DNA from 2 places in the Soehngenia sp. genome. Region 1 is predicted to be linked to the other one. Evidence: a T-box and tRNA genes for the amino acid it is inferred to sense, from the RefSeq annotation. Region 1 holds a T-box; the other holds one or more tRNA genes.

What was found. A T-box is a leader RNA that pairs with one kind of tRNA and senses whether it is charged. The one in region 1 lies ahead of ACTB1H_RS02220 (valine--tRNA ligase), so its partner is inferred to be a tRNA-Val.
Region 2: it has a tRNA-Val gene. The T-box ahead of ACTB1H_RS02220 (valine--tRNA ligase) is inferred to sense a tRNA for this amino acid. The anticodon was not compared.

Annotation. Positions count from the first base shown of each region.
Region 1 is NZ_JBSQIL010000008.1:22,126-31,697, forward strand. Features, by position in the region: gene ACTB1H_RS02200 (sensor domain-containing protein) at 1-2,211, shown strand, start outside; gene ACTB1H_RS02205 (putative signal transducing protein) at 2,250-2,504, shown strand; gene trpS (tryptophan--tRNA ligase) at 2,624-3,631, shown strand; gene ACTB1H_RS02215 (CDP-alcohol phosphatidyltransferase family protein) at 3,673-4,203, shown strand; T-box leader at 4,240-4,448, shown strand; gene ACTB1H_RS02220 (valine--tRNA ligase) at 4,490-7,153, shown strand; gene ACTB1H_RS02225 (bifunctional folylpolyglutamate synthase/dihydrofolate synthase) at 7,150-8,448, shown strand; gene ACTB1H_RS02230 (DUF4364 family protein) at 8,479-9,003, opposite strand; gene ACTB1H_RS02235 (hypothetical protein) at 9,084-9,242, shown strand; gene hpt (hypoxanthine phosphoribosyltransferase) at 9,229-9,572, shown strand, end outside.
Region 2 is NZ_JBSQIL010000005.1:17,700-27,271, forward strand. Features, by position in the region: gene holB (DNA polymerase III subunit delta') at 1-70, opposite strand, end outside; gene ACTB1H_RS01495 (cyclic-di-AMP receptor) at 81-362, opposite strand; gene ACTB1H_RS01500 (cyclic-di-AMP receptor) at 373-699, opposite strand; gene tmk (dTMP kinase) at 696-1,331, opposite strand; gene ACTB1H_RS01510 (aminotransferase class I/II-fold pyridoxal phosphate-dependent enzyme) at 1,343-2,755, opposite strand; gene amrS (AmmeMemoRadiSam system radical SAM enzyme) at 2,866-3,840, opposite strand; gene amrA (AmmeMemoRadiSam system protein A) at 3,852-5,255, opposite strand; gene ACTB1H_RS01525 (50S ribosomal protein L25) at 5,303-5,926, opposite strand; gene ACTB1H_RS01530 (6-phosphofructokinase) at 6,008-7,225, opposite strand; tRNA gene ACTB1H_RS01535 (tRNA-Val) at 7,310-7,385, shown strand; gene ACTB1H_RS01540 (V-type ATP synthase subunit D) at 7,412-8,053, opposite strand; gene ACTB1H_RS01545 (V-type ATP synthase subunit B) at 8,054-9,442, opposite strand; gene ACTB1H_RS01550 (V-type ATP synthase subunit A) at 9,435-9,572, opposite strand, start outside.

The DNA.
Region 1 (9,572 bases):
GTCATAAAAAATCAGTTTGAAAAGTACATTATAGCTTTGAGAAACACCTTGAATGCATATGACGAAATTTCCAATCTAACTGTAAAACTTGATAAATTGAAAAAAGATTATAACATTTACGAGGACAAGTTAAAAGACATGCAACAATTTTTCGATTTATCTATAAAAGGATCAGAAAATGGGATATGGCGTTGGGATATAAGAGACAACAAATACTACACATCTATATTAACAAAACCTCAATTTGGATATTCAGAAGAGTATCAAAATCAAGTTAATACAATTGAAAAATGGAGAGAACATATTCACAAGGATGATTTAAAATATTCTATTGAACGCTTTGAAAAGGTATTGAATTCCGGTGATGAAATTTATGAAAATGCTTTACGAGTGAGAACTAGAAGCGGAAATTACAGATGGATAGTAACATCTGGGAAAATCTTGCGAGATGATTCAGGTAATCCTATAGCAATTGGTGGTTCACATTTAGATATAACAGAAAAATTAAAGTTAGAAGAAGAATATAGAAAGCAAGGAGATTACTTAAATATATTATTAAATGATATATCTTTAATAGTAATCAACTGTGATGTAGAAGGTAAAATTCAAAGCATTAATAAATTCGCACAGCAATTTCTTGGATATGATGAATTTGAACTAATTGGTAAAGATATTAGATATTTAATACCTGATGAAGAAAACAAAAGAGATGTTGAGCAATTTATCCCGCTTATCTTAGAAGGAGTAATGATAAAAGATACTGAGACGGAGTTATTAACTAAGGAAAATATTAAGAAAACAGTATTATGGAGTAATACTTATTCATATGATGACTATGGAAAAGTAAGTGAAATTATATTTATTGGAAGTGATATAACACAAAGGAAGGAAATGGAGAAACAATTATATAACTTAGCTTATTATGATCAGCTAACAGGTTTACCTAATGTATATAAACTTCAAGAAGATATTCATAAATTTATAGAAAAAGCGATAAATGATGATTTGGAAATTGTATTTGTATATTCTGACATAGATGATTTCAATATAATTAATGAGATTTATGGTCATAGTGAAGGAGATAAATTACTTGTTGATATTTCAAAAAAAATAACTTCTTTTTTTCCGTTTGAAAACTATGTTTATAGATTTGGTGGGGATGAATATGTAATTATATTGTTACTTAATAGCAAAGAACGAAAAAATAAATTAGATGATAAAATAAATGAAGTATTAAAATATTCAAATGAAGCTCATTCTATGTTACATAGAGAATATAATATAAGTTTTAGTGCTGGAGTAGCTTTTTATCCTATTCAAGGAAGGGATTATGAGGATCTGCTTAAGAAAGCTGATTTAGCTTTAAATCATGCAAAAAAATATGGGAAGGGAAGGACTGTTGTTTATTTTGATGAACTTGATAAAAAAATAAAGGAAACTGTGCAACTAAATGAAGATTTAAAATTAGCTATTGATCGAAATGAATTTTTCCTATTATATCAACCTCAGATAGATTTAAAAACAATGAAAATTTTCGGAGCAGAAGCTTTGATAAGGTGGAAAAGACCAAGATATGGGATAGAAAGCCCATTATATTTCATTCCACATGCTGAAAAAACCGGAGATATTATTAAAATAGACTGCTGGGTAATCGAAGAAGCTTTAAAAGAGATTAATCAACTCTCTTCAATTGGATTAAATGATATCAAAATATCGATTAACATATCAGGAAATTTAATAAGCAATTTAGAAGAACTTAAGCGTATTATTAGCTGTCTGTCTTCAAAATATGAATTTAAAAATACTTGTTTTGAGATAACAGAAACTAGCTTGATAGAAAACCTTGAAAGCAGTTACGAAGCAATTGAAACAATAAAGAATGTTGATGGGAAAGTTGCACTAGATGATTTTGGAGTTGGTTATTCTTCTTTGTCATATTTACAAGTCTTATCTATAGATTTACTAAAAATAGATAAATCATTTGTAGAATTGATTGATAAAAATATTGAAGATAGAAAAATCATGGAGATGATAGTGCGCTTGTCTCATGAATTAGGAATGGAAGTCTTAGCTGAAGGGATAGAGACCAAGGAACAGCTAGAACAAATTAAAGAGATAGGATGTGACTATGCTCAAGGTTATTATTTTTACAAGCCAATGCCTAAAGAAGAATTTGAAGAATTGATGCGAAAGCAATTAAACATTTATTAAATGCATTTAAAAGATAATCCTATTAAAAGGAGAAAAAAATGAATAATAAAGATGGAAGCATAAAATTAAAATTATTAATTAAAACTTCAGATAACACATTAATTTCAATAATTGAAGCTTTGTTTAGAGATAATAACATCCCTTACATTCTAAAGGAAAAAGGCTCAGGAGGCTATTTAAGAATTATTAGTGGCCATTCAATTTACGGCACTGAAGTTTATGTATCTGAAGAAGATTTTAACAAGGCTACAGATTTATTAGACCTTATATCGAGCGAAGATATTAAGGACTAGCTATTTTCTTTAGATACTTTACATTGTTAAATAAATTGGTTATAATCAATTTAATATTTTACTAAAATCCCTTTACTTTATATGGTAAAGGGACTTATAATATCATATAGGGTGATGAAATGGATAAAAAAACAGTTTTAAGCGGTATACAACCTTCAGGCTCTCTTACTTTAGGCAACTATATCGGAGCATTAAGGAATTTTTCTGACTTTCAAAATGAATATGAATGTTATTATTGCATAGTAGATTTACATGCTATTACAGTGCCTCAGGTACCTAAAGATTTGAGAAAAAATACTTTAGAAGTATTAGCTCTATATTTAGCATGTGGATTGAATCCCGATAAATCGACCATTTTTATACAATCACACGTACATGAACATGCTGAACTTGCCTGGGTGTTAAACACTATAACATATATGGGACAACTAAATAGAATGACTCAATATAAGGATAAATCAAGGAAATATAATGAAAGCATAAACGCAGGATTATTTACATATCCTGTTTTGATGGCTGCAGATATATTGCTTTATCAAGCTGATTTAGTTCCTGTAGGAGAAGATCAAAGACAACATTTAGAATTAGCTAGGGATTTAGCGATCAGATTCAACAATAAATACAGTGACACATTTAGTATACCTGAACCATTCATTAGAAGCACAGGTTCAAAGATAATGAGTTTACAGGATCCATCTATAAAGATGAGTAAATCTGATCCTGATAAAAATGCATATATTTTACTTTTAGATGATAAAGACACGATTTACAAGAAAATAAAGAGAGCAGTAACTGATTCTGAAAACCATATAGACTATAATGACAGGCAATTAGGATTAAAGAATCTAATAGACATTTTTTCTTCTTTAACAGATAAAAGGGCAGAAGAAATAGTTGAAATGTATCAAAACAAAGGATATGGAGAATTCAAAGATGATTTAGCTGAAATTATAATTGATTGTTTAGAGCCTATCCAAAGAAGATATAAAGAATTAATATCAGATAAAGAATATTTAGAAAAGATTTATTCCATAGGAGCAATTAAAGCAGAGAGAAAAGCTAATATTACCCTAAGGAAAGTATATAAAAAAGTTGGTTTTGTACCTAAACCTGACATGATTAAGTAATATTGTTAATTTTTAAATAAATTTGATAGGGGAGAAAAACATTGACATTACCTAATATCATAACATTCTTTAGATTGCTATTAGTACCAATTTATCTTTTAGTTTATTATTCTAATCTAAAAAATAGGATAGTAGTTGCTGGAATTATTTTCTTTTTAGCAGGCATATCAGATGTGTTAGACGGATATATTGCTAGGAAGTATAATAAATCAAGCAAATTAGGGACAGTCCTAGATCCTTTTGCTGACAAATTGATGGCATTTGCAGTTATGATTTCATTTTATTCAGATGGGTTAATGCCTTTATGGATATTGATACCTATATTCGTTAAAGAACTTGTTATGATATTAGGTGGTACAAAGTTATTGTTTAAACATGATAATTCTGTTATACCATCAAATAAGTTTGGTAAAATTGCTACTTTTCTTCTTTATTTATCAGTATTTTTAATAATAGTAAAAGTTCCACATTACATAATAATACTTTCATTAACACTTACTTTAGTTGCAAATCTATTAGCATTTTATAATTATTTAAAATTATATAAAATAGCAACGAAAAACGGTAATTGACAATTTCTACTGCTTAAATTATAATTAGATAAAATTATAACTACGATGATAAAGAGGAGTAGCCTTTTTCCAATTATAGAGAGCAGGCTCTAGGCTGGAAAGCTTGCATTGTGAAACTGGCGAAGGTAGCTTTTGAGTTTCTAAACTGAATTAATAGTAGGTTTAGACGGATAAACCCGTTAGAGATACAAAGAGCCATAATTTTTTATGGAATTAAGGTGGTACCGCGGCCCTTCGTCCTTATTTAGCAGAGGATGAAGGGCCTATTTTTTAAGGAGGGATATAAATGCGAGAAAATTTACAGAAGAATTATGATCCAAAAGATTTTGAAGAAAAATTATATAATTATTGGAATGATAATGGTTATTTTACACCAAAGGTTGATAAATCTAAGAAACCTTATACTATAATGATGCCACCTCCAAATGTTACAGGAACACTTCATATGGGACATGCTTTAAATAACACAATACAAGATATTTTGATTAGGTATAAAAGGATGCAAGGGTATGAAGCGTTGTGGCTACCTGGAACAGATCATGCAAGTATATCAACAGAAGCGAAAGTTGTTGAAAAATTAAAAAAAGAAGGCAAGACAAAGGAAGAACTTGGTAGAGAGAAGTTTTTAGAAGAAGCATGGGATTGGACAAGAATTTATGGTGGAAGAATCAAAAATCAACTTAAAAAATTAGGAGTTTCTTGTGACTGGTCAAGAGAAAGATTCACTTTGGATGAGCACATGAACAAAGCCGTAACTGAGATGTTTGTAAGGTTATATGAAAAAGGCTTAATTTATAGAGGAGATAGAATTATCAATTGGTGCCCAAGTTGTCATACAGCTATATCGGATGCAGAAGTAGAACATGAAGAAGCTCATGGGAATATGTATTATATAAAGTATCAGATTAAAGATACTGATGAAGCAATAGTTATTGCAACCACAAGGCCCGAAACAATGTTTGGAGATCTAGCTGTTGCTGTAAACCCAAATGATGACAGATATAAAGATTATGTAGGGAAGATTGCAATTCTACCATTATCAAACAGAGAAATCCCAGTTATTGCTGATGAATATGTCGAGATGGATTTTGGGACAGGAGCATTAAAAATCACCCCATCTCATGATCCAAATGATTTTGAAGTTGGTGAAAGACACGATTTGGGACATTTAATCGTATTAGATGAGGATGGCAGGATAAATGAAAATGGTGGTAAATATAAAGGACTTGATAGATTTGAAGCAAGAAAAAAAGTGGTAGAAGACCTTAAAGAATTAGGATATTTAGTCGATGTAAAAGAACATGATAATGCTGTAGGGCATTGCGAAAGATGCAAAACAATAATAGAACCTATCATATCTAAACAATGGTTTGTTAAAATGGAACCACTTGCTAAACCAGCAATAGAGGCATACAAGAATGGGGAATTAAATTTTATTCCAGATAGATTTGGGAAAGTATATCTTCATTGGTTAGAAAATATCAAAGATTGGTGTATTTCAAGACAACTATGGTGGGGACATAGATTGCCAGTATATTATTGCCAGAGCTGTGGAGAAATTGTCGTAAGTAGAGATGACATTGATCAATGTCCGATATGCAAAAGCTCAAATATAAATCAAGATACTGATACACTAGACACTTGGTTTTCATCAGGGCTATGGCCTTTTTCGACATTAGGATGGCCCGATGATACTCCTGATCTTGAGTACTTTTTCCCGACAGACACCTTGGTTACAGGTTATGACATAATATTTTTCTGGGTAATAAGAATGGTTGTAACAAGCTTAAGTGAGATGGGAGAAGTTCCGTTTAGAGATGTATTTTTAACAGGACTTGTCAGGGATTCTCAAGGAAGAAAAATGAGCAAATCACTCGGAAATGGTATAGATCCGTTAGAATTAATTGAGGAATATGGAGCTGATGCCTTAAGGTTTACACTAGTTACAGGGAACTCTCCTGGAAATGATATGAGGTTTTATACAGAAAGAGTAGAAGCAAATAGAAATTTTGCCAATAAATTATGGAATGCTTCTCGATTTTTGCTTATGAATTTAGAGGATGATTTTGAAAGTTTAAGAGAAGATGAGATGAAATTAGAAGATGAAGATAAGTGGATTCTAACCAAACTTAACGACATGATTCCTCAAGTTAATGATAATCTAGATAAATACGAATTAGGTTTAGCAGCTTCAAAAATATACGAGTTTTTGTGGGATGATTTTTGTGATTGGTATATTGAGATGGTAAAAACAAGATTATATGGTGAAGATGGTATAAGCAAAAAAACAGCTCAAACTGTACTTTTGTTGGTATTAAAAGACATCTTAAAATTGTTGCATCCATTTATGCCATTTATAACAGAAGAAATATGGCAGCATCTTCCTGAGATTGACAAACCTCTTATTATTGAAAATTGGCCTACTAAGAGCCAAGAGATGATTTTTCCTAAGGAAAAAGAAGAAATCGATTATGTAAAAGTCGCAATTAAAGCTATAAGAAACATAAGAGCAGAAATGAATGTATCAAATACAAAAAAATCTAAATTAATCTTTGTTCCAGATAATGATGAAATAAAAAATACAATAATTAAAAATTCAAGGAAATTTATAACTCTTGCGAGTGCAGAAGATATTGAAATAGCTGAAAATAAGACTGATTTTGGCATGGATTATGTATCTATAGTGCTAGAAAGATGCATTGTTTATATTCCGCTAAAAGATCTTATAGATGTGTCTAAAGAAATTGAAAGATTAAGGAAAGAAAAGCAAAAATTACAAGATGAAATAGATAGAGTAGACAATAAATTATCGAATATAGGTTTTATATCTAAAGCACCTAAACATATTATTGACGAAGAAAAAGAAAAGAAAGACAAATACAGTCAAATGTTAGATTCTGTTTTAGAAAGATTAAGTTTAATGGAAAGATTATTGGAGGCAAATAAATGAATTATGAGGAAGCTATAAATTTCATTGATGACAAAAATAAATATGGCTCAAGACTAGGATTGGATTCTATTAAAAAACTCTTGAGTTTACTCAATAATCCTCATCATAATTTAAAATATATCCATGTTGCAGGAACAAATGGAAAGGGTTCAACTTGTGCATATTTAACAAACTGCTTGATAGAAGCAGGCTATAAGACAGGGCTCTATACATCTCCACATCTAGAAAGATTTACGGAGCGAGTTCAAGTAAATGGAAAAGAAATAACAGAAGAAGAAGTAGCTATATTAACTGAAAAAGTAAAAATAGCATGTGATGAAATGGTCAGACTTGGTTTGGAGCATCCAACTACTTTTGAAATAATTACAGCTATAGGATTTTTGTATTTTTATGAAAAAAAAGTGGATATAGTAGTTTTAGAAGTTGGTCTAGGGGGGAAAGGAGATGCGACTAACGCAATAGAGTCCTCCCTCGCATCAGTTATAACAACCATATCATATGATCATATGGAAGTGTTAGGGGATACATTAGAAAAAATAGCAATTCAAAAGGCTGGGATAATAAAAAGGAATGGATTAGTAATCTCTTATCCTAAAGAAAAGGGAGTTCAGGATGCAATCAGGGCTGTCGCAAATGAAATGAATGCAAAATTTATAGAAGTACCAATTGAAAATGTAAATATAAAGCAGTTATCAGATGAAGGAAGTGTATTTGATTTTTCATACAAAACACATCACCTTGAAAACATAAAGACAAAAATGATCGGAGAACATCAAGTCTATAATGCTGTAACAGCAATAACAACATTGTTGACTCTGAAGGATAATAAATCGATTGAAATTTCATATCAAGACATAAAAAATGGAATTTTAAGAACAAATTGGCAAGGGAGAGTAGAACTTTTAAGAAGGAATCCTCAATTTTTGATTGATGGCGCACATAACTTAGAAGGAATAGAGTCATTAGTAAAATCCTTAAAAAATTTCAAGTTTAATAGATTGATATTAGGCATTGCTATTCTAAAAGATAAGGATTTTAGTCACATGCTTAAACTCTTAGTGCCTATGGCAGATATAATAATAGCTACTGAAGCTAAAACCGATAGAAAATTAGATGCAGAAAAGATGAAAGAGCAAATAGAAAACATATGGAATAAAGATCAAGTTATAGTGGAGAGGAATATTAATTCTGCAGTCAAGAGAGCATTAGAAATAGCTAGAGAGGATGACTTGATAATATTTACAGGTTCTCTTTATATGATAGGAGAAGTAAGAGATGCAGTTAAAACAACTTGATTTTAACTGCATTGACCATAATATCTTAAATCATATAAATAAATCAAGAATAGATTTATGAAAATATGCAGGATTTTTGTTCCATTTATCGCACAATAATTTGGCTTGATTTTCTGATGGAACACTTAAATATAAGCTAAATAAGATTTCATCTTTTTCAATTAACTTTAAGCTCACTTGAAATTCTCCATTTTCTTTATGGTAATAATCTGATGAGACTTCTTCTTTTATTTCGTCTCGCTTTTCTGGGATTTTGAAGATGCTCGACAGAGTATTTTTTTCTTTATCATTTAAGATATCAATTAAATAATCTAGAGCTTGAGAACCCTTATCAGTTATTTGGTATTTAATATTTTCATGACTTTCTATTTCATAAATGTATTCATTAACAAGTAGGTCCTTAATATGTTCTTGAATTAAAAAATAATTAATGTCAAATTTATCAATTAATATTTCCGTTAAACTAATATTGTCTATAGGGGCTGGAGATTCTTTTATTGTGAACATCAAAATTAACTTTTGCCTTACTACTTCCTGAGAACTTAGATTGTACATAACATCACCTATTAATTAGTATATATTGATTATATCATATACAAATTAAATTAGAATACCTATAGAAAAGGAGTGAAAAAATGGACACAAAGTTGATTATTGGTGTTATAATGTTTGTAATATTGTTTAGTATGCAATATACGCTAAACCTTATTCTTAAAGAATTAAGAGAAATAAAAGTAAATCATCAAAGAATATTAATAGAGTTAGAAAGGAGAGAAAAAATTGGAACAAACTAAGAAAGAAAGAGTATTATTTTCTAGAGATGAAATTGCTGAGAGAATCAAAGAAATGGGTATAGAAATAAGCAACTATTATAAAAATGATGAGATAGTAGTAATTTCTCTATTAAGAGGAAGTTTCATATTTGCTGCAGACATAGTTAGAGAAATAAAATCACCTGTTGAAGTTGACTTTATGACTACGGCTAGCTATGGAGACGCGGAAGAGTCATCGGGTAAAGTCGATATTATTCAAGATATAAGAGCAAACATCAAAGACAGGGACGTACTGATAGTTGATGATATAATAGATACTGGCAATACTTTATTAAAAGTAATAGAACATTT
Region 2 (9,572 bases), on a different contig from region 1:
GACCTTTTTTAACAGCTCTTTGAAGGCTTTCTATCTCTATTTTATGACCAATTATATCTTGATAATTCATCTTTTCACCACTAAAACTTTCTATAATTCTCGACAGGAATTATGAATAAATTCGCACCTACATTTACTTCTTTTGTATCTGATTTTATATCTTTTTTACAACAATTTTTTCTTATCAGTTCTTCAATTGACTCTAATTGATGATCTTCGGATCCTATAAGCAATGTTGTGTTCCCAGCTTTTAGAAAACCTCCTGTGGAAGCCAATTTTGTAACTCTAAATTTTTTATCCGTTAACTCTTTGATGACTTTGTTTGCATATTCATCCTGTATTATAGCTATGATTAGTTTCATGATTTTCCTCCTAAATTCGCAAGTATTTTTCAACATTTACTATAAATACAGTAGCCCCTCCTACTCTTACTTCAAGTGGATATGGCATATAGGTATCTCCAGGCATAGTTACAGTAAGAAGAGAAGTCGTTATTTCTCTTGTTTTGCAGTTATCTTCAATGATTTTTAATATTTCATCAACTTTATCATCTTCAACTCCACTTAACAAAGTAGTATTGCCAGCTTTTAAAAAACCACCTGTGGAAGCCAACTTAGTTACTCTAAAATCTTTATCCATTAGCTCTTCTATTAATCCAGGAGCGTCTTGATCTTGTACTATTGCAATTATCAACTTCATTGAAATACCTCCTTTTTTTTAAGAAGTGAGTCTATTAGTTTTATGACTTCTTCATACACTTCTCTTTTAGGTTTTCTAGCATCTACTATTTCTACATTTTCGGGGTATTTTTTTATTATCTCTTTATATCCTTCATAGACTTTTTCATGGAATTCACTTCCCAATAACTCCAGTCTATCCCCACCATTCTTTGTCTTTCTAAGAATAGTCAATTTTGGATCACAATCGAAAAATATTATTAAATCAGGTTTTATTCCCTTAAGTCCAAATTCATTAATCATCTTTACTCTATCAATCCCTAAGCCTCTACCTACACCTTGGTATGCAAGGCTAGAGAATAAAAATCTATCGCATATTACTATTTTCCCTTCTTCAAGGCTTGGCAATATCTTTTCATGTACATGCTGAGCCCTAGATGCAGCAAATAATAGAGCTTCTGTCTCTGCCCCCATAGCTTTGTTTTCATTGTCTACAATTATTTCTCTTATTTTCTCCCCTATTTGTGTTCCTCCTGGCTCTCTAGTTATTACATATTCTATACCCAGTTTGGCAAAGTAATCACCAATGAGGTTTGAAATGGTTGACTTACCAGAGCCATCCGGACCTTCTAATGTTATAAATATGCCTTTCATTTAAACAGCTCCTATTCAACTACCACTATGCTATCCTTATTTTCACCCATGAGTCCAACTACTTCAATCCCATTTTCCATTAAAAATGTCAAATGTTCAGAAATTTCCTTAGTGATCTCTTCTCCTGGCACAATTAGAGGTATTCCTGGCGGATATGGAATAACAGGCGCTGCCGCAATTCTGCCCACAGCATCTTCTAGCATTATTTGTTGTTTTTGGCTAAAGTATGCTTCAGATGGCAAAATTCTTACTTTCGGTGTTGGCATCTTTATGCTTACTTTGTTTATTTCTTCATAAGGCTCATTTTTTGCAATTTTTTCAATAGCTTCTACTGCTTTTTCAAAGTCCTCTTCAGTGTTCATAGCACTAGTTAACATCAAAGCATAATAATAATCAGCCATTTCTAATCTTATGTTGTGGTCTTTATACATCTTTCTCTTTAGATTTGATCCAGTCATGCCGTCTATGCTTATGAGTATCTTTGTGTTATCTTTAGCATATATGGTTTCGTCATTTTCATCACCAGTGAACACATTTACTCTATCGATTTTTTTGAGTCTTTCTATGATCTCATCAACTTTTCCTATTGTATAGTCAAGTTTCTCTCTACCTTCATTGTCCATGTATGCAATTGATATTTCGTTTGACAATGTAAAAAGATAAGATGGACTAGTAGTCGTAAAAAGCTGAAACCTATCTCTTAATTTATTTAAATCTATTCTATCTGAACCAACATGAATTAAAGAAGTCTGTGTAAAGCTTGGCAAAGTCTTATGTGTGCTTTGAATCACTATATCCGCTCCAGCTTTAAGTGCTGATATTGGTAGTTTGTCTGAAAAAGATAAATGTGGTCCATGAGCTTCATCTACCATAAGTATCCTGTTATGTTTGTGTACTATTTCAGCAATTGTTTTTAAATCAGAACAAACTCCATAATAATTTGGATATGTCAAAACTACGGCTTTGATATCTTTATCATTTGCTAAAGCCTCATCTATATCCTCTGGATATACTCCCGTTAGAACATTGTACTCTTCATTATAGTTTGGATATATATACACAGGATTTAATCTATTTATAATTAAAGCATTGTAAACTGCTTTATGACAATTTCTTTGAATCAAAACTTTATCCCCAGGTTTTGTTATTGCGGCAAGGCTTATGTGTATGCTTCCAGTAGAGCCATTTACTGCATAAATTGTTGATTTTGCGCCAAAAACTTGTGCAGCATACTCTTGAGACTCTTTTATTATTCCTCTTGGCTCAAGCAAGTTATCCATTCCGAATGTTTCTGTCGTATCTATATAGGGAATATATTTGCCCCATTCTATAAGCGAATTTCTACCCTTATGCCCTGGCATGTGAAAAGAAACGCTGTTTTCTTCCATCAGTTTTGTTAATGCTTCCAATACAGGTGTTTTCATCTTAATTTGATCTACCTCCTAAAATTTTAAAGTATATAAACAATGTTTTAATTATAACTTATGTCTTACTAAAATTAAATAAAAATTTTACTATTTCTAAACTATTTTTATCAATATATAACAGGAATCTCTAACCCACAGTGAATACACCTGTTTTTCTCAATCCCAACAATCTCTAATTTAAAATTTCTGTCAATTAATTTTTCATGACAGTTAGGGCAATAAGTGGAGTTGTCAAATCCAAATACATTCCCTATATACACATAATTTAGGTGTCTTTGCGCTATCTCTTTTGCTCTAATAAGAGTGTTTAAATTCGTCGCTGGTTTCGTCATCTTATGTTTTGGAAAATACCTCGAAAAGTGCAAGACAATATTTTTATCTATATTTGAGAGAAAATATGAAAGCTTCTCGATTTCATCTTCACTTGTGTTGTATTCATCAATTAAAAGTGTTGTAACTTCTACATGAGTCTTACTTGCAGCTAATTTAATCGTCTCAAGTACCGGATCTAGTTGCCCTTTACATATTTTTTTATAAAAATCATCTGTCATAGCCTTTAAATCTATATTCATAGCATCAATCAGAGGAAGTATGTTAAGAAGTGGCTCTTTGTTTATAAAACCATTTGTCACAAGGACATTTTTCTTACCCCTGTTTTTCATCTCTTTTGCTAGCTCTTCTACCATTTCATAAAAAATGGTAGGTTCATTGTAAGTATAAGCCATGCCTATTGAATCTGATTCTTCTTCTAATTGAATTATTTTTTCTATGCTTAAATCTATTGCCAAATTCTCTCCATAAACTATCTCATAATTTTGACAATAGTCGCATCGGAAATTGCAGCCAAAACTTCCTATTGAAAAAATCTTCGTACCGGGATAGAAATGAAACAGCGGCTTTTTTTCAATAGGATCAAGTGCAACAGAAGTTATTTTCTCATAATTTAAGCTATATAATACTCCGTTTATGTTCTTTCTGACTTTGCATATCCCGGTTGAGCCGTTTTTGATTTTGCAATTATGAGGGCAAAGCACACAAAATACATATTCCCCTTTATTTTCATAGAATTTAGCTTCTTTCATACAAAACACCTCTATCCATGTCTGATGACTTCAAATTTGGATATCTCGTATTTCTCATGTTCATCTATTCCAGCTTTGTTTAAAGCTATTCTTATTTGATCTCTTACAGTGTCAACTCCCTCTATATCAGGAAGCAATAGCCCCTTTTTAAACCCACTTTCAACAATTATTCCATATTTTTTAGGATCGAGTTCGTCTATTGATTTCACTTTCTTAGGAGGATATAAAACATCTACTGAATAAGACAAAAAAGGTAACTCCTCTTCTGTGACAGGTGAAAATCTAGGGTCTTTTGTACCAGCCTCTACTGCAAAATATATTATTTCCTCTGCTATATTTCTCTTTATTGGCGAAGTTGAGCCAATACATCCTCTAAGCTCTCCAAATTTTTTAATAGAAACAAAAACAGGCATTCTCAAAGACAACATTTCACTGTCTACATATTCAGGAATATCCATGTATTTCCTATTTTTAATGTAATACTCTAAACTCTCTCTAGCTAATCTTTGATATTTATCTTCATTGGCTCTCTTTGATTTAATTTTTTCATCTATTTTTTGTTTTATTTCCTCGATGTAGTCTTTTGAACTTTCTCCCATTATCTCAAATATAGCTGTCATATACCCAACGCCAAATGGACCTTCATAGGATAGTATATGTGGATAAAAATCATGCTGACTCAATGCTCCTGCAAGTATCATAAAAGATCTTAACCCACATTCACCAGCCTCTTTGGCTAAATCCAAGTCAAAACTTATCACTCCTGCTAAGTCTTTGTTTTTGAATAGAGATATGATTTTTTCATCAAATTCTTTTCCTTTTGGGCTATAACTATAAGGCCCACTGTCTAACAATCTATGTGATAAATCTCCGCTAGCTATGATAGATATATTTCTTTTCCCTTTAGCTATTTTTTCTATTATATTTCCGAATTTATACAATTCTATTGGTGATAAAAGTCCATATGTTATATGCACCAACTTAAAATCTGTATATTTCTTAGTTACAAAATGCATTGGTACTAAAACTCCATGATCAAGAGTATCTTCTAACCCATACATCTCATACATCTCTTTATTCATCAGAGCAATCTGAATTCCTTCTTTCTTCGCCATGTCATAGATGTTTTGCACTATTTCTAAATCGTTCTTAAAATGATATTTGAGCTCACTATGTCCAAAATTACCAAAATCTCCATAGAGTTCTTCCCCTATAGACATTGCTATAGCATCCGAAAATAGTGGTCCATGGGGAGTTATTACAATTATGGTTTCAGGTTTTTTATTCTCTATGTCTTCTGCTATTTTCATCAATCCATTTATGGTATCTATGCATTTTTTCTCCTCACCTCTACCTATATTCTCAACTATTATCGGTGGATGAGGGGAGATATATGCACTTACCAAACCTTTCATTTTATCACCTCCATAATTAAGAAGCAGACCCGAAGGTCTGCCCATTTTTATTCTTTATCATCCTTAACTAGTTCGGGTTCAGACCCTTCAATTTCTTCTTCCTCTTCTTCTTTATAGTCAACTGGTCTATTGAGTACGCATATTGTCGTATCGTGGTCTGTGATTACCCTTAGATTTGGATTGTTTATTATATCTAAATCCTTTACCTTTATCGGCTCATTAAAATCTAAATCCTCAACATTGATTTCTATAGCCTCTGGTATATCGCTAGGTAAACATTCGATTTCAATGTTTTCTATCATTTGCATCAATACCGATGGCTGCTTTTTAATCTTGTCTCTGTTGTGAAGAATAATAGGAACTTCAACTTTTATTTTTTCTTTCATATCTAATTTTTGAAAATCTACGTGAATTACATTACCCTTTATTGGATCTTTTTGAATAGACTTGATTATGACAGGCATATTTTCATTACCTAAATTCAAATCAACAAGGTTTGAAGTTCCAGCTTCTCTATATACTTTCATAAATTCTATACTATCAACTTTCAATGGGATTGATTTTTTGTTCCTTTCATATATTATAGCTGGAATTTCATTTTCCTTTCTTATTTTCTTAGCTTTATTCTTGCCTATTTCTTCTCTTATCTCTGCATTTAACTTATAACTCATACTTACTACCTCCCATAAACTTTTTTGTACAGTTTATTACTACCCTATTTGAAAAAATGCAAACCATTTAATGAGTTATTATTAAATGCTTAATTTGATGTACTTTGGCAAGCCATTTTCATATACTCCTTGAGGTTGCCCTTGAATTAGAGGAGTTAAATATTCTATCAGTTCTTCCTTTACGAAATTGTCTGTAATCCACTCTTTTGGTATTTCTTTTACTTTATTAGCTACTAAAGATGGATCTATCTCTACGATTTCAGTTTCAAAAGGACTCTTTGATTTCACTTTTATCCCTGCCATAAACCCTGATTTTCCTTCTAACGCCATTTCATATGCCCTATATCCACAAAGGTGAGAAATGTTTATATCAGTTAAACTTGCGCAATGCATCGCTGCTCTTTGTGCTGTTCCCAATTCGAGCACTTTTACCCTTTTTGTGATGTTGGATTCTTCAATTATGCTTTTTAAGTAGCTCCCTACTCCACCTAATTGAGCATGGGCGAATTTATCATGCACTTCAACAGTCTTTGATTTAAATACATAATCTCCATTCATGTCTTTTAAACCTTCTGAAGCAACGATATAGACTTGTTTTTTGTTTTCATAGCATGCTTTGACATCAGTTAAGAATTTTTCTTTATCAAATTCATTTTCAGGCAGATATATAAAATCAACCACTGGTCTTCCATTGATTTTAGCCAATATACTTGAACTTGCAAGCCAGCCAGCATCTCTACCCATTGTCTCGACAATGAACACTCCATTGTCTTTGTACACACTTGCATCTAAATAGGTTTCCAAAACAGTAGTGGCAATATATTTAGCAGCCGATCCGAAACCTGGTGTAAAATCTGTTTCCATTAAATCATTGTCTATAGTTTTAGGAATTCCAACTATTTTTTTATCAATTCCCTTGTTTTTAACATATAAGCTCAATTTATGAACTGTGTCCATTGAGTCGTTTCCACCGATGTAAAAAAATGTATCTATATCATATTTTTCTAGCGTTTCTAAAATCATCCTGTATTCGCTATCGTCTTCATTAAAATCTTTCATCTTGTGCCTACATGAGCCTAAAGCGCTTGCTGGCGTATGTTTTAAAAGATCAATCTCATATTTGTTTAAAACAGAAAGGTCAATTAGGTTCCCAGCCATAACTCCTTCTATTCCATTTCTTGCTCCATATACCTTTTGAAAATGTTCATGCTTTAGATTAGCATCTAATACCCCACTTACACTTGCATTTATAACAGCGGTTGGCCCACCGGATTGAGCAACTAAACAATTTTTTCCCATAAGAAGCCTCCTAAAATATTTTAAATATTTATACCCACAAATTTATTGAAATACTCAAATCTTTATGCTATCATAATAGTACTTGGGTGGTTAGTTCAGCTGGTAGAGCGCCACGTTGACATCGTGGAGGTCGTTGGTTCGAGTCCAATACCACCCACCAAAAGTTAAAGCACCTTTTTAGGTGCTTTAACTTTCTTTATTTATGATATCTTTTACTTTCATAAGTCTTACTATTGTGCTTCTTTCGTTTTCATCTAATTTCATCCTTATAAATCTAATTGTTTCTTGAAGTTCAGGAATTGTCCTATATTCTAGAGCATTTACTCTTCGTCTTGTTTTTTCAATCTCATCTGCCATAAGCTGACAAGCTTTCTCTACTTCAGCTAATTCCAACAATTTTGGCATTATGCCATACAGTGTAGAAATAGCTTCATCTAGCTCTGGAGAAGTCTGAGCAAATCCATATGGGTAGATGCTTCCCTCGTCGTTTTCTAATTTTCTTATAAAATTCATCACAGGGACTCTAACGCTCATTACATTTTTCTTTTTTATATCTACAGAGATGCTCTCTTTAGGAAAAGCAACAGCTTCCTCTAAAATTTCAGGACTCATAACTGCACTTGCCAACAAAAATGACTCAAAAGCTTCCTTTAATTCTCTTTCCACTTCTTCTCTAAGTCTTTTATTTTCTTTTATGAGTTCTATAAATCTCCTCATAAGTTCGTCTTGTTTATCTTTTAGGAGCTTGTGGCCTCTAGTAGCTGTTTTTAATCTCTCTTTGAGCCTAGTAAGCTCCATTCGGGTAGGGTTAACTTCTAGTACAGCCATCTACTCATCCCCTTTTTCTTCAACAGGCAAGTATTTGTCTAGATATTCCTGTCTTATCCTCTTTAGCTCCGTTCTTGGAATTAATTTCAATAGCTCCCACCCTAAGTCTAGGGTTTCTTCAATGGATCTATTGTTGTGGTACCCTTGATTTACATATTTTTCATCAAAAGCTTCTGCAAATTTTGCAAAGGCCTTATCTGCGTCTGATAAAGCAGATTCACCAAGTATAGTCGCTAACTCTCTAGCTTCAATACCAGAGGTATATGCCGCATAGATTTGATTCATAGTATCCGCATGGTCTTCTCTTGTTTTTCCTTTGCCAATTCCCTTATCTTTTAGTCTTGACAATGAAGGGACTATATTTATAGGAGGTTCAATACCTCTTTTATATAGTTGTCTTGATAGTATTATCTGCCCTTCAGTGATGTAGCCTGTAAGGTCAGGTATAGGGTGAGTGATGTCATCTTCTGGCATTGTCAATATAGGGATTTGTGTGATTGAACCCTTTCTTCCCCTTATTCTACCTGCTCTTTCATAAATTGTTGAAAGGTCTGTATAAAGGTATCCAGGGTATCCTCTTCTGCCAGGTACTTCTTTTCTAGCAGCGGATGTCTCTCTCAAAGCCTCTGCGTAGTTTGTCATATCTGTTAATATAACTAATACATGCATGTCTTTTTCATATGCTAAATACTCTGCACATGTTAGTGCCATTCTTGGTGTAGCAATCCTCTCAATAACTGGGTCATTAGCTAAGTTCATAAACAATACTGCTCTATCTATTGAGCCTGTTGAAGTGAAGTCATCTATGAAAAACTGAGCTTCTTCAAAAGTTATACCCATTGCTGCAAATACAACGGCGAATTTTTCACCACTTCCTAATACTCTTGCTTGTCGTGCAATCTGTGCTGCTACTTCTCCATGTGGTAGTCCAGAACCTGAAAATATAGGAAGTTTTTGCCCTCTAACAAGTGTATTTAATCCATCTATACAAGAAATACCTGTCTGAATGAATTCCTCAGGATAATCTCTAGCTACTGGGTTTATCGGAGAACCATTTATATCAAGTCTTTTTTCTGGAATTATCTTTGGGCCATTGTCTTTTGGCCTACCAAGCCCATCAAATATTCTACCAATCATGTCTTCAGATACACCTAGTTCAAGTGGTCTTCCTAGAAATCTTACTTTAGTAGAATTTAAATTTATTCCAGCAGAGCCTTCAAATAACTGAACCATAGCTCTGTCGCCATTTAGTTCAAGTACTCTTCCTCTTCTTTTTTCTCCATTTTTTAGTTCAATATCAACTAGTTCATCGAACTTTACGCCTTCTACTCCTTCTACAATCATCAATGGGCCTACTACTTCTCTTACTGTATTGTATTCTTTACGCATCTAGAAGGCCTCCTTCCTCAATGAGTTTTGCAATCTCTGTTTCAAGTTCTTTTTCAATATTTTTAATCTCATCTAATCTTTCTTCATCTATATACTTAGCTCTTGCTATTTTTTCTCTTACAGCCATATT